4 regions of the Cronobacter sp. 153480017-3 genome follow, and region 3 is predicted to be linked to each of the others. Evidence: predicted binding sites of a transcription regulator. Region 3 holds the regulator's gene; each other region holds the start of a gene.
The links. Region 3 encodes PurR, which represses purine synthesis genes. Its sites were predicted from a motif close to CANGCAAACGTTTGCNTG; they were not measured.

Region 1 (7,477 bases), on a different contig from region 3:
CATCGCGACGGCGGAGTAGACCGACTGTAGCCGGATGACTTCCGAGCCTTCGCGGGCGGCGATATAGCGCATCGCCGCCAGATGGCAGATGGAGAAGCTCCCGCAGTGCAGGATCTGCGCCACGATGAGCCACGGCAGCGCGGTCGTCCAGCCCATCATTCCCCAGCGGATAATCCCCAGCACGCCGGAGAGCAGCAGCAGATCGCGCGCGCCAAACCGGCTGAAAAGCCGTTTACTGAGCGCGAAGATGATAATTTCCGCCACCACGCCGAGCGACCACAGATACCCCACGACCGAGGCGGAATAGCCTTTACTCTGCCAGTAAATGGCGCTGAAGCCGTAGTAGGCCGCGTGCGCGCCCTGAAGCAGGCTTACGCAGGCGAGAAAACGCCAGTTTTCAACCATTAACTTGCGCCATACCGGCCAGCCTGCGGCCTCGTTATGACGCGCTTCGCCCTGCGGCATCACGGAGGGTTTCAGCAGCATCCCGATAAGCATTGACGCCACACCGAGCGACAGCAGCGCCAGAATAGCGCGGTAATCGTAGACGCTTACCAGCTTGCCGGTGAGCGCCGAGCCAATCACAAACGCCAGCGATCCCCACAGCCGCACTCGCCCGTAATCCATCGCTATTTGACGCTGCCAGGTGGCGGCGAGCGCGTCGGTGAGCGGCACCAGCGGCGAGAAAAAGAGGTTAAAGCCCACCAGCACGACAAACAGCCAGGCGGTCTGATGCCCGAACCAGAAGCCGAGCGCGAAAACGAGCGTCAGCAATGCAAGCAGGCGCAGCGCAAACACTAAACGGGAAGGATCTTTGACGCGCGGTGCCAGCAGCAGGCTGCCAAGAAAACGTGCAATCAGGCCGGAGCCGAGCAAAAGGCCGATAGTTTCCGGCGCGACGCCGACGCCTGCGAGCCAGACGCTCCAGAACGGCAGGAAAATACCGTAGCTGAAAAAATAGGTGAAATAGCTGAGCGCCAGCCAGCGCGTGGATTGCAACACCATGATTCCCTCCCGTTTCGCAGGCGTTAGTCTGGCGGGAAAGCGCAGGGGTTGCAAGCGATGCATAACACGTTAATAACAATTCGCTTTTACTGCGTAATGAGGCCGCCGCAGCGGCCTGTCCTGTTATATGCCCGCCTCGGCAAAGACCTTTTTGGCGGTAAACATCGCATTCAGCGCCGCCGGGAAACCGGCATAGAGCGCCATCTGGATGATCACTTCAATAATCTCTTCGCGGGTGCAGCCGACATTCAGCGCCGCGTGCAGATGCACCGCCAGCTGCGGCTGCGCGTGGCCAAGCGCGGTAAGCGCCGCGACGGTCGCGAGCTCCCGGCTTTTCAGCGACAGCCCCGGCCTGCTGTAGATATCGCCAAAGCCGAATTCAATGACGTAGCGCCCCAGATCCGGCGCGATATCGGCCAGCGCTTTAATGACATTTTCCCCTGCCGTGCCGTCGATTTCAGACAGCCGCGCAAGGCCTGCCTCGTAACGTGATAAAGTCATACCGTTCTCCTTTTGTGTGGTTGAGATAACGGTAAGCCTTCGAGTTAACTCCAGGTCAAGCGCTGTTTTTTAAAAGCGTCTCATCGTAGTACGCCATTTTCTCTTTCAGGCGCGCCAGATGGTCAGCCTGCTCCGCGAGCCGGGTTTCGAGCCGCTGCGCGTGATGCGCCAGCAGTTCACGGCGTGCCTCTGCGGTCGATTCCCCCTGCGCGCGCAAGAGAGCGTAGCGCTGGATCTCCTCCAGCGGCATATCGGTCGCCTTTAGCCGTTTGATAAACGCCGCCCAGTCGAGATCCGAACGAGAATAGTCGCGATGCCCGCTCGCATTACGCGCCGGTACCAGCAACCCCAGCTTTTCGTAATAGCGCAGCGTATGAACGCCAAGCCCCGTCAGCGTCGCGAATGCCTGAATACGCATGGCCGCCTCCTGTCTACCATTGCCCCATAAAAAAAGGCCGCGCGAGGCGGCCTTCAGCAGTGAGTGAACGCTTACGCGTAAACCGGGAAGCGTGCGCAGATATCCAGCACTTTACCTTTGACGCGCTCGATAACCGCTTCGTCATTGATGTTGTCCAGGATGTCGCACATCCAGCCTGCCAGCTCTTTCACTTCCGCTTCTTTGAAGCCGCGACGCGTGACCGCCGGAGAACCGATACGGATGCCGGAGGTGACGAACGGGCTCTTCGGATCGTTCGGCACGCTGTTTTTGTTAACGGTGATGTTGGCGCGGCCAAGTGCGGCGTCCGCTTCTTTACCGGTCAGGTTTTTATCGACCAGATCCAACAGGAACAGGTGGTTTTCCGTACCGCCGGAAACCACTTTGTAGCCGCGGTTCAGGAACACTTCCACCATCGCTTTGGCGTTTTTGGCCACCTGCTGCTGGTAGGTTTTGAACTCCGGCTCCATCGCTTCTTTCAGCGCGACCGCTTTCGCCGCGATAACGTGCATCAGCGGGCCGCCCTGCGCGCTCGGGAACACGGCAGAGTTCAGTTTTTTGTACAGCTCTTCGCTGCCGCCTTTGGCGAGGATCAGACCGCCGCGCGGGCCAGCGAGCGTTTTGTGGGTGGTGGTGGTGACGACGTGCGCGTGCGGAACCGGGTTCGGGTAGACGCCTGCGGCAATCAGGCCCGCCACGTGCGCCATATCGACGAACAGGTATGCGCCGATGCTGTCAGCGATTTCACGCATTTTTGCCCAGTCAACGATGCCGGAGTACGCGGAGAAACCACCGATGATCATTTTCGGTTTGTGCTCTTTCGCCTGCTTCGCCATATCCTCGTAATCGATTTTGCCGGACTCGTCGATACCGTAAGGAATGATGTTGTAGAGCTTACCGGAGAAGTTAACCGGGGAGCCGTGGGTCAGGTGGCCGCCCTGCGCCAGGTTCATACCAAGAACGGTATCGCCCGGTTGTAGCAGCGCGGTATAGACCGCGAAGTTGGCCTGGGAACCGGAGTGCGGCTGCACGTTAGCGTAGTCAGCGCCGAAGAGTTCTTTCGCGCGGTCAATCGCCAGTTGCTCAACGATATCCACATATTCGCAGCCGCCGTAGTAGCGCTTGCCCGGATAACCTTCGGCATATTTGTTGGTCAGCTGAGAGCCCTGCGCCTGCATCACGCGCGGGCTGGTGTAGTTTTCGGAGGCGATCAGTTCGATGTGCTCTTCCTGACGTACTTTTTCCTGCTCCATAGCCTGCCACAGTTCGGCATCATAATCGGCAATGTTCATTTCACGCTTTAACATCCGCATCTCCTGACTCAGCTGACAATAAAATGTACTGCAATTAGGGGCCCTTTTGGGCGACGGCCAACAGTGTAAACCGATTGGCAGCGTGAAGATAGGGCTTGACAGAGGTTTTTACGCAAACGTTTGGCATGGCGTGGCGCAAGGGTTTGAACGATTAAGCAAACGTGCCGTTTACGCGACTTATTTTCATTTTCAACCTGTCGTTTTTTCATACGCCGTGGTGTTTTCCCAAGGCTTGATAAAACCATTTACAGCGTGCAGGTATTTTTTATAAGATGCATTTAAAATACATTTTATAGAAAAACGGAAGGAAGCAACCATGCTGGATAGTCAAACCATCGCCGTCGTGAAATCCACCATCCCGCTGCTGGCGCAGACGGGCCCGAAACTCACCGCGCACTTTTATGACCGGATGTTTACACACAACCCGGAGCTGAAAGAGATTTTCAACATGAGCAACCAGCGCAATGGCGATCAGCGTGAAGCGCTGTTCAACGCCATCTGCGCCTACGCCGCCAACATTGAAAACCTCGCGGCCCTGCTGCCGGCGGTGGAGAAAATCGCCCAGAAGCACACCAGCTTTAATATCAAACCGGCGCAGTACAACATCGTGGGCGAGCATCTGCTGGCGACGCTCGATGAGATGTTCAGCCCAGGCCAGGAAGTGCTGGACGCCTGGGGCAAAGCCTATGGCGTGCTGGCGGGCGTGTTTATTAACCGCGAAGCCGAGATTTACCAGAGTAACGCGCAGAAAACCGGCGGCTGGGAAGGCACGCGCGAATTCCGCATCGCGAATAAAACGCCACAGAGCGCCATTGTCACAAGCTTTGAGCTGGAACCGGTGGATGGCGGCCCGGTCGCCGATTACCTGCCCGGCCAGTACACCGCCGTCTGGATCAAGCCTCAAGGGTTTGCGCATCAGGAGATTCGCCAGTATTCGCTCACCCGCAAGCCGAACGGCAAAAGCTACCGCATCGCGGTGAAACGCGAAGGCGAAGGCCAGGTGTCGAACTGGCTGCATCAGCATGCGCAGCCGGGCGATGTGATTCGCCTTGCCGCGCCTGCGGGCGATTTCTTTATGGATGTTGAACCACAGACGCCGGTGACGCTTATCTCGGCGGGTGTGGGTCAGACGCCGATGCTGGCGATGCTCGATACGCTGGCAAGCGCGCAGCATCCGGCGCAGGTGAACTGGTATCACGCGGCGGAAAGCGGCGATGTGCATGCGTTTACCGATGAAGTGGCGCAGCTCGGCGCGAAACTGCCCCGCTTTACCAGCCACGTCTGGTACCGCGTGCCGACCGACGCCGATCGCAGCGCGGGCCGTTATAACAGCGAAGGGTTGATGGCGCTTCACGATCGCAAGGCGCATGTAACCACGCCCGGTATGCAGTTTTATGTCTGCGGCCCGGTGAAATTTATGCAGTTCGCCGCGGAGCAGTTAGTGAGCATGGGCGTGAATAAAGAGAACATTCATTACGAATGTTTCGGCCCGCATAAGGTGTTGTAAGCGCCTGGCGTTTTTTTGGGGCGGTTCGGCGGGTGCGCTTCGCTTACCCGCACTACGAAATCACACCGTATTCTGTAGGGTGGGTCAGCGCAGCGCACCCACCACGTCCAACCCCAACCTCCCGTAGGGTGGGTAAGCGCAGCGCACCCACCATGCCGAACACCAGCGTCCCCTGTAGGGTGGGTAAGCGAAGCGCACCCACAATTCATATCCCTGCACGCCCCATGCGCGTCGGGCATAAAAAAAGCAGGCCCACTGGCCTGCTTTTTTTGTCGTCGCGCCCGCTTAAATCGCGGCGTCGTCTTCCTCGCCGGTGCGGATACGCACCACGCGCGCCACGTCGAAAACGAAAATCTTGCCGTCGCCGATTTTACCGGTCTGAGCGGTACGGATAATCGTATCCACGCAGGTATCGACGATATCGTCGGTCACTACGATCTCGATTTTCACTTTCGGCAGGAAATCCACCATATACTCTGCGCCGCGATACAGCTCGGTATGGCCTTTCTGACGACCAAACCCTTTCACCTCGGTCACCGTCATGCCGGTGATCCCGACTTCCGCCAGCGCTTCACGTACGTCATCGAGTTTGAAGGGTTTAATAATCGCATCAATCTTTTTCATGGTGGATCCTTAATTCCTGCCAGCGCCTGCACGGCGATTCAGTTCGCGAAATCGGTTGCTCAAATTACCATACCTTGCAGCGGTTTGGGCACCAAAAACTACTCTTTAAAATCATTCGCCTCAAGCTCGTGGCGAGCCAGCAGTTTATAGAATTCGGTACGGTTACGCCCCGCCATCCGCGCGGCGTGCGTCACATTGCCTTTGGTGATTTGCAACAGCTTGCGCAGATAGTTGAGCTCAAACTGATTGCGCGCCTCGACAAACGTCGGCAGCACGGTGTTCTCGCCCTCCAGCGCCTGCTCCACCAGCGCCTCGCTAATGACCGGCGCGGAGGTCAGCGCCACGCACTGCTCAATGACGTTCACCAGCTGGCGCACGTTGCCCGGCCAGCTCGCCGCCATCAGACGCTTCATCGCATCGGTAGAGAAACTGCGCACGAACGGCTTATGGCGATCCGCCGCCTGACGCAGCAGATGGTTCGCCAGCAGCGGAATATCTTCCGCGCGCTCCTGCAACGCCGGGATCTTTAAATTCACCACGTTCAGGCGATAAAAGAGATCTTCGCGGAACTCGCCGCGCGCCATCGCCTTCGGCAGATCGCGGTGGGTGGCGGAGATAATCCGCACGTTGATATCGATATCGCGGTTGCTGCCGAGCGGACGCACTTTGCGCTCCTGCAAAACGCGCAGCAGCTTCACCTGTAACGGCACCGGCATATCGCCGATTTCATCGAGAAACAGCGTGCCGCCTTCAGCCGCCTGAAAAAGCCCTTCACGGCTGCTGACCGCGCCGGTAAACGCGCCGCGCGCATGGCCGAACAGCTCAGATTCCAGCAACTGTTCCGGCAGCGCGCCGCAGTTAATGGCGATAAACGCGTTTTTAGCGCGCGGGCTGGCGTTATGGATGGCCTGGGCCAGAATTTCTTTGCCGGTGCCGCTCTGGCCGTTAATCAGCACACTAACGTCCGACTGCGCCACCATGTGCGCCTGCTCAAGCAGTCGCAGCATCACGGGGCTGCGGGTGACAATCGTCTCGCGCCACTGCTCGTCGCCTGCGGGCGCGGCATGGGCCAGCGCGTCATCGATGGCTTTATACAGCGCGTCTTTATCCACCGGTTTGGTGAGAAAACTGAAGACACCCTGCTGGGTTGCCGCCACCGCATCAGGGATCGAGCCATGCGCGGTCAGAATGATCACCGGCATGCCCGGCTGGAGCTTCTGGATCTCGGCGAAAAGCTGCATGCCGTCCATTTCATCCATCCGCAGATCGCTAATCACCAGATCGATCTTCTCACGCGCCAAAATGCGCAGCCCTTCATGGCCGCTTTCGGCGGTCTCAACGGTAAATCCTTCGCTGGTGAGCCGCAGGCCCAGCAGTTTCAGCAGGCCCGGATCGTCATCCACCAGCAACAGGCGCGCGGGTTTATGCTGCGTCATGGTTTAGTCTCCTCCTGCGCGGGTGCGGTGTCCTTATCAGCCGGCGCGGCGCCCTCTTTCTCGGCATCCGGGCTGTGGCTGTTGTCCTGAATATAGCCGCCCGCGCTTTTCCGCGTGGAGAGCTGGCGTTCAATATCGGTCAGGTTTTCCAGCTTGCGGGTGGTGAGCTCAAGCTCAGTGCGCAGGTGCCGCTGCTGCTCGCGCAGGGCATCCAGTTCGCTGTCGGTGCTTTCCTGAAGCTTGCTGTAGCGGCCACGCTCTTCCGAAAGCGCAAGCTGCGCCGCCTGGCCGTCGCGCCAGGTTTCATAGAGCGGACGCACATGCGCCGGTATCGCGCCGGAGGTGGCGCTGAGCGTGGTGAGATAGCTGCGGCGTTCGGCAGGCGTTATGCGGGCGTTAGCCAGCAAAATGCCGCGTCGGAAGGCATGCTGCCAGGTATCGTCCGGGAAACGACGCGCCTGCGCGCGCGCCTCGGCGGGCGAAAGGCGTTCCGCGCAGTCCATGCCGCGCAGCCAGAACAGCGGGTTATTTTCGACACTGGTGCCGGAGAGCTGCCAGATGCCGGAACAGTCGGTAAAGAGAAAATCCGCCAGCTGCTGTTCCGGCAGTTTTGGGTCGTGCGTTTGTTTGATATGGCTGGAAACCGGGCTTTGCA
Region 2 (7,477 bases), on a different contig from region 3:
TCCACCAGCCCTTTATCGACGAGATTATTAAGCTTAAGCGTAATCCCCGACGGCAACCCTTGCTGCGCGTTGGCTATCTCCTGATCGACCATTTCATAAAGCAGGCGGCGCGAGTTTTGCGGCGACACCAGCAGGTAATCGAAACTCACCGGGCGGTAAGGGTTCTCGATAAAGTTAAATACCCGGCGCACTTCGTTGGTGATGCGCGCATCGGCGGTCAGCAGCGAGTAGTCGGTATAAAGACGCGCGGTTTTCTCGTTAAAGTTGCCGGTGCCGATATGCGCGTAGCGCACCACGTCGTCACCCTCTTTACGCGAGATGAGAAACAGTTTGGCGTGGATCTTAAGGCCCGGCGCTGAGAAGATCACATGTACGCCCGCTTCGGTCAGGCGTTTCGCCCAGTGAATATTCGCCTCTTCATCAAATCGCGCCTGCAATTCCACCACGACGGTCACTTTTTTGCCGTTGTGGGCGGCGTGGATCATTGAGTCGATAATGCGCGAGTCTTTCGCCACGCGATAAATATTGATTTTGATGGCCAGCACGCTCGGGTCAAACGAGGCCTGGCGCAGCAGTTCCAGCACATGCTCGAACGTGTGATACGGGTAGTAGAGCAGCACGTCGCGCTCGCGAATGGCGTCAAAGCCGTTGCGGAATTGATCGAACCAGATGTGGCGCAGGCGCGGCAGCGGTTTGTTGATCAAATTCGCTTTGCCGACATTGGGGAAACTAATGAAATCTTTAAAGTTATGGTAACGCCCCCCCGGCACGATGGAGTCATAGCGGGAGATAGAGAGCTTCTCGCGCAGCATCTGCACCATCGCGTCCGGCATGTCGCGCTGGTAAACGAAACGCACCGGCTCGGCGGTGAGGCGCTGCTTGAGGCTTGAAGACATCAGCTCCAGCAGGCTCGATTCCATCTCATGCACCAGATCGTATTCCGCGTCGCGCGTCATTTTCATGGAATAGGCGTTCAGCGCGTCGTAATCGAAAAAGCCTTTAAAGATATCATCCAGGCAGAAGCGCAGAATGTTATCCAGCAGGATCATCGGCTTGCGGCGGCGCGGGGTTTCGGGCGGAAGATTCACGAAGCGCGGCACTTTATCCGCCGGGATCTCCAGCAGCGCGTAGCGAATAGATTCGCCGCGAATGATTTCGACCGCCAGATAGGTGTAATCGTCTTTCAGAAACTGCACCAGATCGGTGTCGCGATTAATCAGCGTCGGGGTGACGTGCTGGCGCAGATAGTGTTTGAAGTAGTGGCGCAGCCACACCTGTTGATTTTCAGAAAGCTGGCGTTCGTTAATCAGAAAGATTTGGTTGCGCGCCATCTCCAGCAGCAGATCGTTATACAGGCCGTCGAACTCCTGATCTGCCTTCAGCACCCGCGACTGGATCTTGCCCAGCAGGTGGCGCGAATGGGAGTTAGAACCCTGCTCTTCGCTGATGATAATGCGCCGCTTAAGCTCGGCAAACCGGACCTTATAAAACTCATCAAGGTTGTTAGAGTAGATGCCCAGAAAGCGCATGCGCTCAATCAGCGGGTTAGATTTATCCGCCGCTTCCTGCAATACGCGTTCGTTGAACGATAACCAGCTCAGTTCTTTTTCGATATAAAGCTTTTCCTGACCCATTACTACTCACACTCCGGTTGATTAACTCGGGACGTGGCAAATCCGTCTCGGGGTTATTATGGCGAGCTTTGTCATGCTCTGTCCAACTGTGCCAGAAAAGTATGACAGTTATCCGCAGGCTTACGAGAAAGCGGCAAAAAAGCCTGTGAAACCGTGATGTTGGCGGGCAAGTTTTCCGTGCCGATGACGGAATTAACGCCAGACGAAAGAAAAAATAAAGGGCCTCGCGGCCCTTTAATCATTCGTCAGAAGCGTAACCCTGCGGCGGGAGCGGCTGCCCGTCCAGCCAGGCGCGGCCTTCGCGCATCGCGAGACGGTCCTCGACAAACCAGCTTACCACCAGCGGGTAGATGGCGTGCTCTTGCGCCTGAACGCGCGCGGTGACGTCCTCTTCGCTGTCGCCGGGAAAGACCGGAACGCGGGCCTGTAAAATCACCGGGCCGCCATCCAGCTCGTCCGTCACAAAATGCACCGATGTGCCGTGCTCTTCATCGCCGTTGGCGAGCGCCTGGCGGTGCGTATGCAGCCCCGGATATTTCGGCAGCAGGGAAGGGTGAATATTCAGCAGCCGTCCTTCATAGTGCGCCACAAAGGCCGGGCTCAGAATACGCATATAGCCCGCCAGCACCACCAGATCCGGCGCGTAGGCGTCTATCTCCTGCATCAGCTCGCGGTCAAACGCCTCGCGGCTGGCAAAATCAGATGCGCTTAACGCATGCGCGGGAATGGCGGCCTCGCGCGCGCGTTCAAGGCCGAACGCGTCGGCCTTGTTGCTGAAGACGGCGCTAATCACGCCGTTGATTTTCTTCTGCGCGCAGGCGTCGATAATCGCCTGCAAATTACTGCCGCTGCCGGAAATCAGCACTACGATGCGCTTCATTACGCAATAACCACGCGTTCCTGGGCATCGGAGGCTTTGATCGCGCCGATTTTCCATGCGGTTTCGCCGAGGCTATTGAGCAGCGCTACCGCGTTATCCGCTTCTGCGGCTGGCAGGGCGATGACCATACCAACGCCGCAGTTAAAGGTGCGGTACATTTCATGACGGCTGACGTTGCCCGCCTGCTGTAGCCAGTTGAAGACCGCCGGCCACTGCCAGGAGGCTTCATCAATCACGGCCTGGGTGTTGTCCGGCAGCACGCGCGGAATGTTTTCCCAGAAGCCGCCGCCGGTCAGGTGGGCGATGGCATGGACTTCAAGCTTCTCAATCAGCTCCAGCACCGGTTTTACATAGATGCGGGTAGGGGCCAGCAGGTGATCGGCGAGCGGTTTGCCGTCAAGCTCGGTGGTTTGCGGGTCCGCGCCGCTCACTTCAAGAATTTTACGCACCAGCGAGTAGCCGTTGGAGTGCGGACCGCTGGAGGCTAGCGCGACCAGTACGTCGCCATCGGCGACTTTCGAGCCGTCGATAATCTCTGATTTTTCCACCACGCCGACGCAGAAACCGGCCACGTCGTAATCGTCGCCGTGATACATGCCAGGCATTTCCGCCGTTTCGCCGCCCACCAGCGCGCAGCCGGATTGCAGGCAGCCTTCGGCGATGCCGTTAATCACGCTTGCCGCGGTATCCACATCCAGCTTGCCGGTCGCGTAGTAATCGAGGAAGAACAGCGGCTCAGCGCCCTGTACCACCAGATCGTTAACGCACATCGCCACCAGATCGATGCCAATCGTGTCGTGACGCTTCAGATCCATCGCCAGACGCAGCTTGGTGCCGACGCCGTCCGTCCCGGAGACCAGCACTGGCTCGCGGTATTTCTGCGGCAGCGCGCAGAGGGCGCCGAAGCCGCCCAGGCCACCCATCACTTCCGGGCGACGGGTTTTTTTCACGACGCCTTTGATTCGGTCGACCAGAGCGTTACCAGCATCAATATCAACACCGGCATCTTTATAGCTGAGAGAGGTTTTGTCGGTCACTGCTAAAGTCCCCACGCGGTTGCGGTTGGTGGTAGTAGAGAAAACGCGGCAATTCTAACAGTCCAGGCAAACGTTTGCGAGCCCTTGTTGCGTTGAATAAAACACACTAATAAGATGACTGACTTCTGTTCGGTTGATCCCGATCAAGCCCATTACGTATGGCGCGGCCCGCAAAAAGCGGTATAATCCGGCGATTTTTTTGTGGCTGCCATCTTGCTGGGGAGAAAGAGAATGAAGATCGTTGAAGTGAAACACCCGCTGGTTAAACACAAGCTGGGCCTGATGCGCGAGCATGACATCAGCACCAAGCGTTTTCGTGAACTCGCCTCTGAAGTGGGCAGCCTGCTGACCTATGAAGCCACAGCCGATCTGCTGACGGAAAAAGTGACTATCGAAGGCTGGAACGGCCCGGTGGAAATCGAGCAGATCAAAGGCAAGAAAATTACCGTAGTGCCTATTCTGCGCGCCGGTCTTGGCATGATGGAAGGGGTGCTGGAGAACGTACCGAGCGCGCGTATCAGCGTGGTCGGCGTTTACCGTGATGAAGAAACCCTGGAGCCGGTGCCGTATTTCCAGAAGCTGGTTTCTAATATCGACGAGCGCATGGCGCTGGTTGTCGACCCGATGCTGGCGACAGGCGGTTCGATGATCGCCACCATCGACCTGCTGAAGAAAGCGGGCTGCACCAGCATCAAAGTGCTGGTTCTGGTTGCCGCGCCGGAAGGCATCAAGGCGCTGGAGAAAGCGCACCCGGATATCGAGCTTTATACCGCGTCTATCGACAAGGGGCTGAACGAGCACGGGTACATCATCCCGGGCCTCGGCGATGCGGGCGATAAAATATTTGGTACGAAATAAACGTTAAGCCGACTTATTAGTCGGCTTTTTTTTGGTCCCACACTTAACACATCACACATCAACACTCTTGAGGAAAACGCTATGACGCGCCGTGCTATCGGGGTAAGTGAACGTCCGCCGCTCTTACAGACTATCCCGCTTAGTTTGCAGCACCTGTTCGCCATGTTTGGCGCAACCGTGCTGGTGCCCATCCTGTTTCATATTAACCCGGCCACCGTACTGCTGTTTAACGGCATCGGCACGCTGCTGTATCTCTTTATCTGTAAAGGCAAAATCCCGGCGTATCTGGGCTCAAGCTTTGCCTTTATCTCGCCCGTGTTGCTGTTGCTGCCGCTTGGCTATGAGATGGCGCTCGGCGGGTTTATCGTCTGCGGCGCGCTGTTTTGCATCGTGGCGCTGATTGTCAAAAAAGCGGGCACCGGCTGGCTCGACGTGATGTTCCCGCCTGCGGCGATGGGTGCCATCGTCGCGGTTATCGGCCTGGAACTGGCGGGCGTTGCGGCCAATATGGCGGGCCTGCTGCCTGCGGAAGGCCAGACGGCGGATTCCACCACAATCACTATTTCGCTGGTAACGCTGGCGGTCACGGTGTTTGGCTCGGTGCTGTTCCGCGGTTTTCTCGCGATCATCCCGATTCTCATCGGCGTGCTGGCGGGCTATGCGCTCTCCTTCGCGATGGGCGTTGTGGATACCACGCCGATTGCCAATGCCCACTGGTTTGCGCTGCCGACGTTCTACACGCCGCGCTTTGAGTGGTTTGCCATCTTCACCATTCTGCCCGCAGCGCTGGTGGTCATAGCCGAGCACGTCGGGCACCTGGTGGTGACGGCGAACATCGTGAAAAAAGATCTGATCCGCGATCCGGGCCTGCACCGCTCGATGTTTGCGAACGGTTTCTCGACGATGATTTCCGGTTTCTTCGGCTCCACGCCGAACACGACCTATGGCGAAAACATCGGCGTTATGGCGATCACCCGCGTTTACAGCACCTGGGTTATTGGTGGCGCTGCGATCATCGCGATTTTGCTCTCCTGCGTTGGCAAACTGGCGGCGGCGATCCAGATTATCCCGGTGCCGGTGATGGGCGGCGTTTCGCTGCTGCTCTACGGCGTGATCGGCGCATCCGGTATTCGCGTACTGATTGAATCTAAAGTGGATTATAGCAAGGCGCAGAACCTGATCCTGACGTCAGTCATCCTGATCATCGGCGTCAGCGGCGCGAAAGTGCATATTGGCGCGGCCGAGCTGAAAGGCATGGCGCTGGCGACGATTGTCGGCGTGGCGCTGAGCCTGATTTTCAAACTTATCAATGTATTGCGCCCGGAAGAGACGGTGCTTGACGCTGACGAGCACGAAAAATCGCCGCACTGATCAGCCTGCCGGGCGGCGCTGTCGCCCGGTTCAACAGCGAAGCGATTGTGTGATAGACTCAATGCGTTTTTTCGTATGTCCTTGAAGAGGTCCTTCTGAACACACCGGCACAGCTCTCCTTGCCGCTCTGGCTGCCCGATGACGAAACGTTTGCCAGCTTCTGGCCGGGCGACAACCCCTCTTTATTAGCCGCACTCCAGACGATGCTGCGCCACGACCGCAGCGGCTACATCTATTTCTGGTCGCGAGAGGGCGGTGGGCGCAGTCATCTGCTGCATGCCGCCTGCGCTGAGCTTTCGCAGCGCGGAGACGCGGTTGGTTATGTGCCGCTCGATAAACGCACCTGGTTTGTCCCGGAAGTGCTGGAGGGCATGGAGCAACTCTCGCTGGTGTGCATCGATAATATCGAGTGCATCGCAGGCGATGAGCCCTGGGAAATGGCTATCTTCAATCTCTATAACCGCATTCTGGAATCGGGCAATACCCGGCTGCTCATTACCGGCGACAGGCCGCCGCGCCAGCTCAACCTGAAGCTGCCCGATCTCGCCTCGCGCCTCGACTGGGGGCAAATCTACCGGCTCCAGCCGCTCTCGGATGACGATAAGCTCCAGGCGCTGCAGCTGCGCGCCCGGATGCGCGGTTTTGAACTGCCGGAAGATGTGGGGCGTTTTCTGTTAAAACGGCTCGATCGTGAAATGCGCACGCTGTTCCTGACGCTCGATCAGCTCGATCGCGCCTCGATCAGCGCCCAGCGCAAGCTAACGATCCCGTTTGTAAAAGACACGCTCGGGCTGTAAAACCGTGTCAGAAAGAAGAACGCCGCGAGGAGTGCCCGCGGCGTTTTTTTTAGAGGATCTCCAGCACCTGCTCCGGCGGACGCCCCAGTCGCGCTTTGCCGTGGCTAATCACAATCGGGCGCTCAATCAGTTTCGGGTTGTCCACCATTGCCTGAATCAGCGCCTCTTCGCTGAGCGATGGGTCAGCCAGATTCAGCGTTTTGTAGAGATCTTCTTTCGTGCGCATCAGCTCGCGCGCCTGGCTGAACCCGAGCTGGTTCAGCAGCGTTTTGATTGTCGCGGCATCCGGCGGCGTCTCCAGATACAGCACGACATCCGGCTCAATGCCGCGTTCGGTCAGCAGGCTCAGGGTTTCGCGGCTCTTTGAGCAGCGCGGGTTATGGTAAATCGTCACGTCCCGGGACATGGTCTCTCCTGTTACATTTTTTCGTAAGGGCGGAAGCGCTGTTGCAGCTGGCGGATCTGATCGATACGGGCGTCATAACGCGCCTGTTGCAGACTGCCGAGCTTCACCTGCGAACTGGCGCTGCTAAGCAGCGTGATTGCCTGATCGAGTTTACCCAGAAGCGCCATCACTTCGGCGCGCGCCGCCAGCTCCTGATCGCGATTGCCGAGCGCCGCCTGCGCCTGCGCCAGCAGATCCCAGCCGTTGGTGTCATCCGGCCAGGTAAAGGTGTAGCGGTTAAGGATAGTCACCGCCTGCGCCGGCTGGCTGCCTTCCAGATACGCGTTAGCAAGGTTCAACTGCAACACCGGATTGGTTTTCAGATCCGGCGTGCTTTTCAGACGGTCAATCGCCTCCTGCGCTTTGTGTTCGCCAAGCGAAATATCGGTGGCGAGGTCGAGATACCATGCATTGTCCGGCTGCGCGCGCAACAGCGGTTCCAGCTGCTGGCGGGC
Region 3 (7,477 bases):
TCGATGCCGTGGCGTTTGGCCGCGACTATATCGCTAACCCGGATCTCGTTGAGCGTCTGCGTAAAAAAGCGGAGCTTAACCCGCAGCGCCCGGAATCGTTCTACGGCGGCGGCGCGGAAGGCTACATCGATTACCCCACCCTGTGATCCAAATTGATAGCGGCGGCCTTCCGCCGCTATACTAAAATCCTGTTTCACCCAAAAGCATTATCACAAGCCGTTTTATTTAAGAGGATCTTATGCGCTTACTTCACACCATGCTGCGCGTTGGCGACCTGCAACGCTCTATCGATTTCTACACCAACGTACTCGGCATGAAACTGCTGCGCACCAGTGAAAACCCGGAATACAAATATTCCCTGGCGTTTGTTGGTTACGGCCCGGAGAGCGAAGAAGCGGTGATCGAGCTGACTTACAACTGGGGCGTGGAGAGCTATGAGCTCGGCACGGCTTACGGTCATATCGCTATCAGCGTTGATAACGCCGCAGAAGCCTGCGAGCGCATCCGCAACAACGGCGGCAACGTCACCCGTGAAGCGGGCCCGGTCAAAGGCGGCACCACCGTTATCGCGTTTGTTGAAGATCCGGATGGTTACAAAATCGAACTTATCGAAGAGAAAGACGCGGGTCGCGGCCTCGGCAACTGATCCCTCCGGCGGGCGTTCTGCCCGCCTTGCTGCATCCCGTCGTGAAATTTGCCATAATGCGCTCTGCTTTAATTCCCCAAACTTAAGAGACGCTGATGTCCGATAACGCTCAACTGACCGGTCTGTCCGACCGTTTTCGTGGCTTTTACCCTGTTGTCATCGATGTGGAAACCGCCGGTTTTAACGCCAAAACCGACGCGCTGCTGGAAATCGCCGCCGTGACGCTGAAAATGGATGCTGACGGCTGGCTCACCCCCGATGAAACACTGCATTTTCACGTTGAGCCTTTTGAAGGCGCGATTCTCCAGCCGGAAGCGCTGGCCTTTAACGGTATCGATCCGCACAATCCGCTGCGCGGTGCCGTCAGCGAATATGACGCGCTGCATGCCATTTTTAAAATGGTGCGCAAGGGCATGAAAGAGAGTAACTGCAACCGCGCGATTATGGTGGCGCACAACGCCACGTTCGATCACAGCTTTATGATGGCGGCCGCCGAGCGCGCGTCGCTCAAACGTAATCCGTTCCACCCGTTTGTGACGTTCGACACTGCGGCGTTAAGCGGGCTGGCGCTTGGCCAGACGGTGCTCGCAAAAGCGTGTATCGCGGCGGGCATGCCGTTTGACAGCACCCAGGCGCATTCGGCACTTTACGACACCGAGCAAACCGCCCTGCTGTTTTGCGAAATCGTTAACCGCTGGAAGCGTCTGGGCGGCTGGCCGGTGCCGCCGCTCGCCGCAGAAGACACGACGCCGCAGGACGGCGAATAAGCTAACGCAGCGCAAAAAAAAGCGGCCTCTCAGGGCCGCTTTTTTGTCTGCGCGATAACGCGCGACGGGATTACTCTGCGTCCGGCGTTGCCGAATTATATTTCGCCGCCGTCTCTTTGATAAGCGTCTGCAGTTCGCCGCGCTGATACATTTCGATAACGATATCGCAGCCACCAACCAGTTCGCCATCCACCCACAGCTGCGGGAAGGTCGGCCAGTTAGCGTATTTCGGCAGTTCTGCACGGATATCCGGGTTTTGCAGGATATCGACATACGCAAAACGCTCGCCGCAGGCAGAGAGCGCCTGTACGGCCTGTGCGGAGAAGCCGCAGCTCGGCAGTTTCGGGGAGCCTTTCATGTACAGCAGAATCGGGTTTTCAGCGATCTGGCGTTGAATTTTTTCAAGCGTAGTGCTCATTGTCTTACTTCCTCAAGCGTCATTACGGCGTTAGCTTTACATTGTAGCGGCTCCGGAGCGTCCCGAAAATGCATAATCTTGCGCTTAAGCCCGGTGCCGTGCCGTGGTGAAAGAGAAGCAAATAATAACACTTTTCTGTAAGCTGCCGATATTCTCCTCTGAGAAGGCGCGCTAAAATGCGCGTCGGCGCAGCGGCAACTGGCGAAAAAGAGTGCGCCGGTTAACGAAACTGCGTTCAGAAGACGATTTGCTGCTTAACTTTGGTCATTTTTTTAGATTAGAATCAGCAAGCTCTTAAAATTCATCCGTTGGCATGATTGCCGGCTTTATGCAGGGGAATGCTCAGTGGCGCGCAAAACAAAAATTGCTCTCACGCTCTGTGCTTTATTAATGACTTCATCACTGGCTTTTGCACCGTTCGCGCAGGCGTCGGAGCAGACGCGCGCCTCGAAGGTGCAAAAAGCGCACGCCAGTACGGTGAAAAAGAAAACCAGCACAAAAACCGCCAAGAAAAGTAACAACGCAACGAAAACCAAAACGGCGAAAACCGCCAGCGAGAAGCGAAACAGCACCGCAAAACGCACCAGCAAAACCACCTCTTCCGTCAGTAAAACCGCTTCCCGCAGCCCTTCCACCACTTCTGGCAAACAGGCCAGCAACCGCCTGAGCGCGCAGACCTGTGCCAAAACACGAAAAAATCGCAAAACCAAATGCGTGAATGGGCCGCTCACGATTGCCGACGCACACAAAGCGCGCGTGAAGAAAGCCCAGACCACCGCCATGAACAAGCTGATGAACCAGATAGGCAAGCCGTACCACTGGGGCGGCACGTCGCCGCGTACCGGTTTCGACTGCAGCGGCCTCGTCTGGTATGCCTATAAAGATCTGGTGAAATTCCGCATTCCGCGCACCGCCAATGAAATGTATCACCTGCGCGACGCCGCGCCGGTTAACCGTGGCGAGCTGGAAAGCGGCGACCTGGTATTCTTCCGCACTCAGGGCCGTGGCACCGCCGATCACGTCGGCGTCTATGTCGGTAACGGCAAATTTATTCAGTCACCGCGCAGCGGCCAGGAAATCCAGATAACGTCGCTGAGCGAAGATTACTGGCAGCGTCACTATGTCGGCGCGCGCCGGGTGATGACGCCGCGCACTATTCGTTAATCGATTTATCCTCACAAAAAAACGGAGAAGGTCACCCTTCTCCGTTTTCTTTTATATGGCAGCATGCATTATTCAGCGCTGCACGCCATTTGCGCCTCGCTACGGCTGGAGATCAGCACCAGCAGCAGGCCGAGTGCGGCAATCAGCGCGCCCATCACTGGCACTACGCTATAACCGAAGCCCGCATGGATAACGGCCCCGCCCGCCGCCGCGCCAAGTGCGTTACCGAGATTAAACGCCCCGATATTCACAGATGAGGACAGGCCCGGCGCTTCGCTGGCGACACGCATCACGCGCATCTGCAGCGGCGGCACTACCGCGAAAGTCGCAGCCCCCCATACCACCATGCTCACCGCCGCGCCGATTTCCGTTTTCGCAAGCCACGGAATAGCCGCCATAATGACGATAAGCAGCATCAGGAAGCCTTTCAGCGTGCCGCTCACCGAGCGGTCCGCCAGGCGGCCACCCAGATAGTTGCCGATGGAAAACCCGACGCCAATCAGCACCAGCATGGCGGTGACGAACGCCGCGCTGGCATCAGTGATGTGGTGCAGAACCGGCGCGATATAGGTATAGAGCGTAAACATCGCGCCCGCGCCGAGCACGGTTGTCAACAGCGCGCTCACCACCTGCGGGCGCATCAACACGGCCAGTTCGCTTTTCACATCAGGGCGCTCGCCGCTGCCGCCTTTTGGCAGGGAAAACCAGAGGCTCGCCATCGCCACCACGCCAAGACCGGCCGTCGCCAGAAACGACATTCGCCAGCCGATGGTTTCACCAAGCCAGGTGGCCGCCGGCACGCCGCCGATATTGGCAATGGTCAGGCCCATAAACATCGTCGCGACGGCGCTCGCCTGTTTATGCTTCGGCACGACGCTTGCCGCAACCACCGAGCCGAGGCCGAAGAACGCCCCATGGTTAAGGCTGGTGAGAATACGCGAGGCCATCAGCGTCATATAATCCGGTGCCAGTGCTGACAGCACGTTACCGAGCGTAAAAATCGCCATCAGAAAAATCAGCGCGCTACGCCGTGCGCGGTGCGACAGTAAAAGCGTCATCAGCGGTGCGCCTACCATCACGCCGACCGCGTAGGCGCTAATCAGCATACCGGCGGCCGGAATGGAGACGTTGACGCCGTTCGCTATGACCGGCAACAACCCCATCGGGGAAAACTCGGTCGTGCCAATGCCAAAAGCACCGATAGCCAGTGCCAGTAACGGAAAATTGACTTTCATTCATTGCTCCAGAAATTGTACAACAGCGCCGGGAACGCCCGACGTTACAGCAGGATGCAGAAAAGGATGACACTCTCAATCAGAAAAGATAAGTGACAAAAACAGCAAAATATTATTGCGCAGCTGTTAAGAACACGCGCTAATTGTTATTAGCGAATCTAAAGGGAATAACGGGAAAAAGAAAGAAAACAGCGGGGAATCGGCGCTTAAACGCAAGAAAAGTTTAAGAAAGCGGGAGAACAGGTGCGCTCCCGCCTGTCGCTTAATGCAGAATGGCGGTAAATGCGCCCGCCACAATCAGGCCCAGTACAACCAGCGTCGTGACCAGCGAAAATTTCAGATCGGTACTCATGGTATTCTCCTTAAAGACCCCATAAAAAACAGGTAGTGCGCATTTTTGCATAAACGGGCCGAAAAATCCTGCGACATTTAACCAGATATGCGTTTTCCCTCTTCCCCTTTCGATAAAGATAAGCCAAAATTCGTCGCTACTTTATTCGGTACCGGCCATCGACCCCTCCTCACGAAAAATGTCGCGTTTCCCGGCATGCCGCACTCCCCTCGCGGCAGTCAGGGGTGTGTACAGGCAAACGATTAACCCGTGATTTTGCAGGGCTCAGCCAGGGGTCTGGAGTGATTATTAATGGCAACAATTAAAGACGTCGCGAAGCGAGCCAACGTTTCCACAACAACAGTCTCACATGTGATTAACAAAACCCGTTTTGTGGCGGAAGAGACGCGCAATGCGGTTTGGGCGGCTATCAAAGAATTACACTATTCGCCAAGCGCCGTGGCGCGCAGCCTGAAGGTGAATCACACCAAATCTATCGGGCTGCTGGCGACCAGTAGCGAAGCGCCCTATTTCGCGGAAATTATCGAAGCCGTTGAAAACAGCTGCTTCGCCAAAGGCTATACGCTGATTTTGGGCAACGCGCATAACAATCTGGAAAAGCAGCGCGCGTATCTGTCTATGATGGCGCAAAAGCGCGTCGACGGCCTGCTGGTGATGTGCTCGGAATACCCGCAGCCGCTGCTTTCCACGCTTGAAGAGTACCGTCATATCCCGATGGTGGTGATGGACTGGGGTGAAGCGAAAGCCGATTTTACCGACTCGGTAATCGATAACGCGTTCCAGGGCGGTTACCTCGCCGGGCGTTATCTTATCGAGCGCGGCCATCGTGATATTGGCGTGATTCCGGGGCAGCTTGAGCGTAACACCGGCGTCGGGCGTTTCTCAGGCTTTATGAAAGCGCTGGAAGAAGCGGCCATTAAAGTGCCGGAAAACTGGATTGTGCAGGGCGATTTCGAGCCGGAATCCGGTTACCGCGCCATGCAGCAGATCCTCTCGCAGCCGCAGCGCCCGACTGCCGTGTTCTGCGGCGGCGATATCATGGCGATGGGCGCTATCTGCGCCGCCGATGAAATGGGCCTGCGCGTGCCGCAGGATATTTCAATCATCGGCTACGACAACGTACGCAACGCGCGTTTCTTTAGCCCGGCGCTGACGACTATCCATCAGCCAAAAGAGACGCTCGGCCAGACTGCGTTCAATATGCTGCTCGACCGCATCGTGAATAAGCGCGAAGAGTCGCAGACCATCGAGGTGCATCCGCGCCTGATCGAACGCCGCTCGGTGGCGGACGGCCCGTTCCGCGACTATCGCCGTTAATCCTTCCGGGAGCCGTATTATTGCGGCTCCCGCAGCCACTCCGTGTTCAGCGTTTCACTGTCCCCCAGATAATCGAGCAGCCAGCGCAGCGCGGGCGAGGCGTCGCTTTGCCGCCACGTCAGACAGCAGGCGGCGTCCGGGAACGGGTTTTCCAGCGTCAACGCGCGCCACTCCCCGCTATCGAGCCATGGCTTCGCGAAATGCGTCGGCACCATGCCGATACAGAGCCCCTCGCTGAGCGCATCGGCGGCGCAGTGCCAGTCCGGCACCACCACGCGCCGCTGGTTATCCAGAAGCCAGGTAATGCGCTTGGGCAGCGATCGCGATGTATCTTCCAGCACCAGCGAGGGGTAATCGCGCAGCCTGTCGTCGCTGAGCGCGCCCGCGAGCTGTGCCAGCGGATGATGGTGCGCCACGACGCAACGCCAGCTCAGCATGCCCATATCACGAAACGCGAAGCGCCCGCCGACCGGGATCGCCTGTGTGGCGCCGATGGCAAGTTCCACGCGCCCGTCCGCCAGCGCGTCCCAGACGCCGTTAAAGACTTCCTGTGAAACCTGCAACTCGACATCGGAAAAGTGCCGGTAGAAATCAAGCACCAGCCGCCGGACGCGTTCCGGGCGCACGATATTATCCACCGCGATGGAAAGTTGCCCGCGCCAGCCGTTGGCGATCTGCTGGCACTGCTGACGGGTGATCATCATTTTTTTGATGACAGAACGCCCTTCGCGCAGAAACCAGGCTCCTGCAGGCGTCAGAACCACATCGCGATGGCGGCGCTCGAAGAGCGATACCGCAAGCCACTCCTCAAGCTGACGTACCGTATAGCTGACGGCAGAAGGCACGCGGTGCAGTTCTGCGGCGGCTGCGGTAAAGCTGCCGGTGCGCGCCACGGCGTCCACCACTTCCAGGGAATATTCAGACCACATTATCTGCCTGCAAATTTTTTGAATGGAATGGGCAAATATTAGCGTTTCACAAGCGGAATTGCACTCCGTACACTCCTGGCTCTTTCGCGTAATAAGAAGTGAGTTAATGTGATGCGACCTGATAAAGGATTTCTTTGCTGGCTGGCCGGGCTGAGCGTGCTCGGTTTTCTGGCGACCGACATGTACCTGCCCGCGTTCGCCGTTATTGAAGCGGATCTGCACACAGCCCCTTCGGCTATCAGCGCCTCGCTGAGCCTTTTCCTGGCCGGTTTCGCGCTGGCGCAGCTCGTCTGGGGCCCGCTTTCTGACCGTTTTGGCCGTCGTCCGGTTTTGCTGGCGGGGCTTGGGATTTTCGCGCTTGGCTGCCTTGGCACCGTCTGGGTAGAGAGCGCGGGCGCGCTGCTGGCCCTGCGCTTTATTCAGGCCGTGGGCGTTTGTTCCGCTGCGGTAAGCTGGCAGGCGCTGGTAACCGACCGCTACCCGGCGCAGCAGGCGCGTCGTATCTTCGCGACTATTATGCCGCTGGTGGGGCTTTCTCCGGCCCTGGCACCGCTGCTCGGCAGCTGGATCCTGAATCACTTTTCCTGGCAGGCGATTTTTTTGGTGCTGTTTGCCATTACGGTGGCGCTGATGATTCCGGCCCTGCGTC
Region 4 (7,477 bases), on a different contig from region 3:
TACCGCGCAGACCATCGGCGAAGAGCTGCTCGACTACCGTAATTATCTTGAGATGGAAGTTGAGGTTAACCGTGGCTCCGACGGCTGGCTGCGCGCAGAAAGCGGCGCGCTTTCTACCGGTGAGGCGATAGGTACGGGGATGTCTATCCTGGTGATGGTCGTGCAGAGCTGGGAAGATGAATCCAGTCGCCTGCGCGGCAAAGACATTTCGCCATGCCGTCTGCTGTTCCTCGACGAAGCGGCGCGTCTGGATGCTCGTTCTATCGCCACGCTGTTTGAACTGTGCGAACGCCTGCAGATGCAGCTCATCATCGCGGCACCGGAGAACATCAGCCCGGAAAAAGGCACAACCTACAAGCTGGTGCGTAAAGTCTTCCAGAACCATGAGCATGTGCATGTGGTTGGCCTGCGCGGCTTTGCCGCCCCGCCAGCCGATGCGCTGCCGGGACCGGCTGAAGTCTCGTAACGTCATCAACTCACAGAGCGGGCTTCGGCCCGCTTTCTTTTTGTCCGGCAAATCTTTAAACTTCTTTACATTCGATCAGGCAAATGATTTTTTCTGTTTATATACTCACAATAAGCCTGAGTGCCGAATTATTCTGAAAAACAGGGGGCAAGGGATGGTGCTTAAGAATATGCATGGTTTTCGACGGTCAGCACTGTATGTGTGCCTGGCTCTCAGTATCGCTCCACTGTTTAACGCGTATGCCGATGAACCGGAACTGATCGCCAACGACAGTATTACCACGCTCAGCGCGCAGCCACTGGCGCTGTCGCCGGGCATGGCGTTCCTGGCGGCGAATACGGCACCTGATGCCGCAAGCCGTCTTGCGAGCGCACGCACGCAGTTACAGGCGGCGCTTCCAGCGGGCTTCACGCCGGTCTACATGAATGCGCTGGTGGGGCTATACGCCGCCCGCGATCTTAAACCGATGTGGGAGAACCGCGACGCCGTTCAGGCATTCCAGCAGCAGCTGGCTGAAGTCGCGCTCGCTGGCTTCCAGCCGCAATTTACCGCCTGGGTGGAGCAACTGACCAATCCTGCCGTTACGGGGCTCGCGCGCGATATCGTGCTGAGTGACGCGATGGTGGGGTATCTGCATTTTATTTCTGGCATCCCAAGCCAGGGCAACCGCTGGCTCTACAGCGAAAAACCGTACAAGCTGGAGATGCCCGCGCTGAACGTGCTGAACCAGTGGCAGGTCGCGCTGGATAACGGCTCTGTGCCTGCGTTTGTGCGCTCTCTCGCCCCCGCGCATCCGCAGTATGCGGCGATGCACGCCTCGCTGTTGCAACTGGTGGCGGATACCCGTCCGTGGCCGCAAATGACCGGCAAAGAGAAACTGCGCCCCGGCCAGTGGAGCAGCGATATTCCGGCGCTGAAGGAGATTTTACAGCGTACCGGCATGCTGGATGGCGGCCCGGATATTGCGCTGCCGGGCGATAACAACGGCGTGGTCAGCCCGTCGGCGGCCCCGCAAACCGCAAGCCAGACCCGTAGTACGCCGAAACCGGCGCGCGCGGTTTACGATAAAGATCTGGTCGCGGCGGTAAAACGTTTTCAGAAATGGCAGGGGCTGGGCGCGGATGGTGTTATCGGTCAGTCCACCCGCGACTGGCTGAATGTGACGCCCGCGCAGCGCGCCGCGCTGCTGGCGCTCAATATTCAGCGTCTGCGCCTGCTGCCCGGCAAACTCAGCACCGGCATCATGGTAAATATTCCCGAGTATTCGCTGGTCTATTACCAGAATGGCAATCAGGTGCTGGCGTCGCGCGTTATCGTCGGCAGACCGGATCGCAAAACACCGCTGATGAGCAGCGCGCTCAATAACGTGGTGGTCAATCCACCGTGGAACGTGCCGCCAACGCTCGCCCGCAAAGATATTCTGCCGAAAGTCTGGAATGACCCAGGGTATCTGGAGAGCCACGGTTATACCGTGCTGAACGGCTGGGGAAGTAACGCAGATGTCGTGGATCCGTGGATGGTGGACTGGGCAACGATTACGCCGTCTAATCTGCCATTCCGTTTCCAGCAGGCACCGGGTGCCCATAACTCGCTCGGGCGGTATAAGTTCAACATGCCGAGCTCAGACGCTATCTATCTGCACGATACGCCGAACCACAATCTCTTCCAGCGCGATGCGCGGGCGCTCAGCTCCGGCTGCGTGCGTGTGAATAAAGCTTCTGAACTGGCCAATATGCTGCTGCAGGATGCGGGCTGGAATGATTCGCGCATTTCGCAGACGCTGAAAGAGGGGAATACGCGTTACGTGAATATTCCGCAGACCATTCCGGTGAACCTCTATTATCTGACCGCGTTTATCGGCGAGGACGGGCGTCCGCAATATCGTACAGATATTTACAATTACGATCACACCGCGCGATCGGGCGCACAAATCCTCCCAAAAGTGGAACAACTGATCCGCTAACAGGTTTAATTCCGCGGACTTAACCTGCTCTATGTGAAGCGAAAACGGGCCAAACGTAAAAAAAGGCCCGTTATTCGCGCCTTTGACCCGTATTGACTCCCCTCCGGCTGGCGGTTAAGGTGCCACTCGTGCGCCAGAAGTGCATAGTTATTGTTCATTTGATTGTAGACCTGAATATCATGGATAAAATTGACGCTCATCGCCGCAAACTGCTGACGATTGGCGGCGCCGCTTTAGGCGCTGCGATACTGCCCACGCCTGCATTTGCTACCCTGTCGACGCCACGACCGCGTATTCTTACGCTCAATAATTTACATACTGGCGAATCCATTAAGGCCGAGTTTTTCGATGGCCGGGGCTATATTCAGGATGAATTAGCAAAGCTTAATCATTTCTTTCGTGATTACCGGGCGAATAAGGTAAAAGCGATTGATCCCCGTTTATTTGACCAGCTTTTCCGTTTGCAGGGGCTGCTCGGCACCCGTAAACCGGTACAGCTGATCTCCGGCTATCGTTCCGTTGATACCAACAACGAATTACGATCCAAAAGCCGCGGCGTGGCTAAGCACAGCTACCACACCAAAGGCCAGGCCATGGATTTTCATATCGAAGGTATTTCGTTAAGCAATATTCGCAAAGCGGCGTTATCTCTGCGCGCCGGTGGTGTAGGATACTACCCCAGCAGTAACTTTGTGCATATTGATACCGGGCCGCTAAGGCACTGGTAATTAACGACCCCGGCAGCGCGCCGGGTAAAAGGAGCGGTATGAACTATCATATTATTCCGGTAACGGCGTTCGCGCAGAACTGCTCGTTAATCTGGTGTGAGGAGACGCGACAGGCGGCGCTGGTGGACCCAGGCGGCGATGCGCAGCGTATCAAGGAAGAAGTCGCCCGTATTGGCGTTACGCTTCAGCAGATCCTGTTGACGCATGGTCATCTTGACCACGTGGGCGCGGCGGCGGAGCTTGCGGCGCATTACGGCATCCCCATTATCGGCCCGGAAAAAGAAGATGAGTTCTGGTTACAGGGGCTGCCTGCGCAGAGCCGCATGTTTGGTCTTGATGAGTGCCAGCCGCTGACGCCAGACCGCTGGCTTAATGAAGGCGACACGGTGAGTGTTGGCAATATAACGCTTGCCGTGCTGCACTGCCCGGGCCACACGCCGGGGCACATCGTCTTTTTCGATGCGCAGTCCCGTCTGCTGGTTTCAGGCGATGTCATCTTTAAAGGCGGAGTGGGGCGCAGCGACTTCCCGCGCGGCGATCACAGCCAGCTTATTGATGCCATCAAGCGTAAGCTGCTGCCGCTCGGCGATGACGTGACGTTTATTCCCGGCCACGGCCCGATGTCAACGCTCGGCCACGAGCGTCTGCATAACCCTTTCCTGCAGGATGAAATGCCGGTCTGGTAAATCTTTCCCAATAAAAAGGGCCGCACTGTGCGGCCCTTTTTGTATCTTTACGCAGCGATTACAGCACCGCGACGATGGCTTCGCACAGCGGCGCCATGTTATCCGGCGTCATGCCCGCCACGTTCACGCGCCCGGAGGCCACCGCGTACACGCCAAACTCTTCACGCAGACGCAACACCTGCTCTTTCGTCAGGCCGCTGAATGAGAACATGCCGTTCTGTTTGGTGATAAAGCTGAAATCGCGGTTTGCGCCTTTCTCTGCCAGCGTGTTCACAAAAAGCTGACGCATACGCTGGATGCGCTGACGCATATCGGTCAGCTCCTGCTCCCAGATGGCGCGCAGCGCGTCGTTGCTGAGAATGGTCGCGACTACTGAAGCGCCGTGTGCCGGCGGGTTGGAGTAGTTGGCACGAATGCAGGATTTCATCTGGCTGAAGGCGCGGTCTGCGGCATCGGCATCCGCCGCGACCAGCGTACAGGCCCCTACGCGCTCGTTGTACAGGCCAAAGTTTTTGGAGAACGAGCTCGCGACGATAAGCTCTTTATGCAGCGCGGCAAACGCACGCAGGCCTTCAGCATCTTCTTCCAGACCGCGAGCAAAGCCCTGGTAGGCGAAATCGAACAGCGGCAGCCAGCCTTTCTCGACAGACAGTTTCGCGAGCTGTTCCCACTGATCCAGCGTCGGGTCGATGCCGGTTGGGTTGTGGCAGCAGCCGTGGAACAGCACCACATCGCCCGCCTGGGCTTCCTGCAGGCTGTTTAACAGACCGTCAAAATCGAGCGAATGGTTGGCGGCGTCGTAGTAGGCATACTCGCGCACTTCCAGACCGGCGGAGTTAAACACGCCTTTGTGGTTCGGCCAGCTCGGGTTCGAGACCCAGACGCGTTTGACGTCGGTGTTTTTCGCAAGGAAATCCGCCGCGACGCGCAGCGCGCCAGTGCCGCCCGGAGTCTGCGCCGTGCGGGCGCGTTTATCGCTGATGATATGGCTGCCTTTGCCGAACAGCAGTTCCTGCGTGCAGCGGCCAAATTCGGGAATACCGTCAATGCCGAGGTAGTTTTTGGTGGTTTCATTTTCCAGCAGATATTGTTCTGCTTTTTTTACGCTGGTCAGAACCGGGGTCTTACCGGTTTCATCTTTGTAAACACCAATGCCTAAGTTAATTTTGGTTGGGCGATCGTCGGCACGAAACAGATCGGCCAGGCCAAGGATCGGGTCGGCTGGGGCGGCGGTAATGTTCTCAAACATGACGAGGTTCCATTGTGATTTCAGAAGGGAAATTCGCTATCAGGTTAACGGGAGATTTACAAAATGCCAACCGTTTGCCCGGAAAAGTTACGTGGATCGCAAAAGTTGGCAGAATTTTCTTTTACGCATAAAAAAACAGGGCCGAAGCCCTGTTTTTCCGCTATCAGACAACAAGGTTGTGCTGATTAGAACTGGTAAACGATACCCACCGCAGCGGTGTTGTCAGAACCAACGCCCAGTTTATTATCGCTGTCGATCTGGTTGATGATGTAATCAACATAGGTAGACATGTTTTTGTTGAAGTAGTAAGTGGCACCTACTTCTACGTAGTTGATGTAATCTTCGCTACCGATGCCTTCAACATCTTTCGCTTTAGATTTGTAGTAAGCGACGGACGGACGCAGACCGAAATCGAACTGGTACTGTGCTACAACAGAGAAGTCCTGAGTTTTGTTAGCGAAACCACCATTGATCGGAGTTGCGTTACGGGTTTCACCATACAGAGCAGCCAGGTAAATGTTGTTAGCGTCATATTTCACGCCAGTCGCCCACTGTTCAGCTTTAGCGCCTTTACCGCGAGCCAGAGACTCCTGAGCATTGGTACGATCTGCTGCACCATAACCACCGATTACGCTGAAGCCGTCAAATTCGTAACCCAGAGAGGTTGCCCAGCCGTCACCGTTGGAACGCTGAATATCGTCATTTGAGCCGCCAATTTTTGCGCGCTCATTTTTACCCAGGTACTGAAGACCGAAGCTCAGACCATCCACGAGACCGAAGAAGTTGCTGTTACGGTAAGTAGCCAGACCGCCCTGACGACCAGCAAAGAAGTTATCGCTGTTGCCTGTATCACCACCGAATTCCGGCAGCATATCGGTTACGCCGATGGCGTCGTATACCAGGCCATAGTTACGACCGTAGTCAAAGGTGCCGAAGTCACCAAATTTCAGGCCTGCAAATGCCAGACGGGTTTTATTCCCTTTCTGAGCATCAGTGCCGCCTTCAGAGTTGTTACCGCTAAAGTTATATTCCCACTGGCCGTAACCGGTCAGTTGGTCGTTGATCTGAGTTTCGCCTTTAAAACCAAGACGGGCATAGGTTTTATCGCCATTACCAGCATAACCATTGTCGCCATTGTCTTTAGTGAAATAGTGCAGACCTACCGCTTTACCGTAGATGTCTACTTTGTTGCCGTCTTTATTATAGATTTCTGCAGCGTTTGCTGCACCGGCTACCAGCAGGGCAGGGATAACCACTGCCAGGATATTGCGCTTCATCATTATTTATTACCCTCATTGGTTTTTTTGAACACCTGCCACTGCCGTCAATAATTCATTACGGAACTATTGATGAGAGTTTGGTGTCTTTCTGTGTCTGTCTGGCATCTTTCCATTCATATAATCGTTTCGCTACCCGGAAAGTGCTACAAATGTCTTAATCAGGTAACAAAAAGAAATATTGTGTAAGAATTTATTAATGAAAGGGAACTTTGTGAGAGACCTCAAATTTATTACTTAAGTGAATAAATTTCGGCCATTCCTTTCTTATATATATGAAAAACTTATTATTAATTTGGATAAGGCGCATTTTTATACAATTGTAAGCAACAAGAGTTTTCTACTGGATGAGATGGATGGAAGGCCAGATGTCTGTGGAAGTTGTGTACAAATATGCTATAGCGAAGCGGTGCAAAAAATCGCCATCAGACAATTGATGAATTTTTATACAGCCTAAAATTCCGTGAAACCGTAATAGAAAATGAACAACACAAGGCGGGAAGAAAAAAGGCCAGCAAGTCGCTGGCCTTTTTGGGATTAGAAGTTCGCGTTGCGCGGGGTACGCGGGAAGGGGATCACATCGCGCACGTTCTGCACGCCGGTAACATAGGCGATCAGACGTTCAAAGCCGAGACCAAAGCCGGAATGCGGCACGGTGCCGTAACGGCGCAGGTCGCGATACCACCAGTAGTCTTCTTTATTAAGACCCATCTCATCCATACGGGCGTCCAGCACGTCGAGGCGTTCTTCACGCTGGGAGCCGCCGATGATTTCACCGATGCCCGGCGCGAGTACGTCCATCGCCGCCACGGTTTTACCATCTTCGTTAAGGCGCATATAAAACGCCTTGATGTCTTTCGGGTAATTTTTAACAACAACCGGCGCTTTAAAGTGTTTCTCGGCGAGATAACGCTCATGCTCGGACGCCAGATCCACGCCCCAGTAGACCGGGTTCTCGAATTTCTCGCCGCACTTCTCAAGAATGGCGACCGCGTCGGTGTAATCCACCTGCGCGAAGTCGGCAGAGATGAAACGCTCCAGACGCTCGATGGCTTCTTTATCCACGCGTTCGGCGAAGAACTTCATGTCGTCCATGCGTTCATCAAGC

Region 1: glyA (serine hydroxymethyltransferase) is a predicted target of PurR. The motif match lies at 3,365-3,382, and genes of this name have one in related genera.
Region 2: purM (phosphoribosylformylglycinamidine cyclo-ligase) is a predicted target of PurR. The motif match lies at 3,615-3,632, and genes of this name have one in related genera.
Region 4: ACUW6V_RS06320 (amino acid aminotransferase) is a predicted target of PurR. The motif match lies at 5,156-5,173, and genes of this name have one in related genera.

Annotation. Positions count from the first base shown of each region.
Region 1 covers NZ_JBSEYN010000006.1:286,793-294,269, forward strand. The annotation lists gene ACUW6V_RS15295 (3-phenylpropionate MFS transporter) at 1-1,005, opposite strand, end outside; gene ACUW6V_RS15300 (carboxymuconolactone decarboxylase family protein) at 1,129-1,506, opposite strand; gene ACUW6V_RS15305 (MerR family transcriptional regulator) at 1,562-1,924, opposite strand; gene glyA (serine hydroxymethyltransferase) at 1,996-3,249, opposite strand; gene hmpA (NO-inducible flavohemoprotein) at 3,572-4,762, shown strand; gene glnB (nitrogen regulatory protein P-II) at 5,048-5,386, opposite strand; gene glrR (two-component system response regulator GlrR) at 5,485-6,822, opposite strand; gene qseG (two-component system QseEF-associated lipoprotein QseG) at 6,819-7,477, opposite strand, start outside.
Region 2 covers NZ_JBSEYN010000006.1:224,301-231,777, reverse strand. The annotation lists gene ppk1 (polyphosphate kinase 1) at 1-1,634, opposite strand, end outside; gene purN (phosphoribosylglycinamide formyltransferase) at 1,873-2,514, opposite strand; gene purM (phosphoribosylformylglycinamidine cyclo-ligase) at 2,514-3,551, opposite strand; gene upp (uracil phosphoribosyltransferase) at 3,783-4,409, shown strand; gene uraA (uracil permease) at 4,491-5,780, shown strand; gene hda (DnaA inactivator Hda) at 5,876-6,577, shown strand; gene arsC (arsenate reductase (glutaredoxin)) at 6,627-6,983, opposite strand; gene bepA (beta-barrel assembly-enhancing protease) at 6,995-7,477, opposite strand, start outside.
Region 3 covers NZ_JBSEYN010000014.1:33,963-41,439, reverse strand. The annotation lists gene nemA (alkene reductase) at 1-146, shown strand, start outside; gene gloA (lactoylglutathione lyase) at 239-646, shown strand; gene rnt (ribonuclease T) at 742-1,413, shown strand; gene grxD (monothiol glutaredoxin 4) at 1,484-1,831, opposite strand; gene ACUW6V_RS20200 (C40 family peptidase) at 2,177-2,995, shown strand; gene ACUW6V_RS20195 (MFS transporter) at 3,064-4,230, opposite strand; gene cydH (cytochrome bd-I oxidase subunit CydH) at 4,493-4,582, opposite strand; gene purR (HTH-type transcriptional repressor PurR) at 4,874-5,899, shown strand; gene punR (DNA-binding transcriptional activator PunR) at 5,917-6,828, opposite strand; gene punC (purine nucleoside transporter PunC) at 6,940-7,477, shown strand, end outside.
Region 4 covers NZ_JBSEYN010000002.1:400,611-408,087, forward strand. The annotation lists gene mukB (chromosome partition protein MukB) at 1-466, shown strand, start outside; gene ldtD (L,D-transpeptidase) at 621-2,429, shown strand; gene ACUW6V_RS06310 (YcbK family protein) at 2,609-3,157, shown strand; gene ACUW6V_RS06315 (MBL fold metallo-hydrolase) at 3,196-3,843, shown strand; gene ACUW6V_RS06320 (amino acid aminotransferase) at 3,902-5,092, opposite strand; gene ompF (porin OmpF) at 5,278-6,372, opposite strand; gene asnS (asparagine--tRNA ligase) at 6,907-7,477, opposite strand, start outside.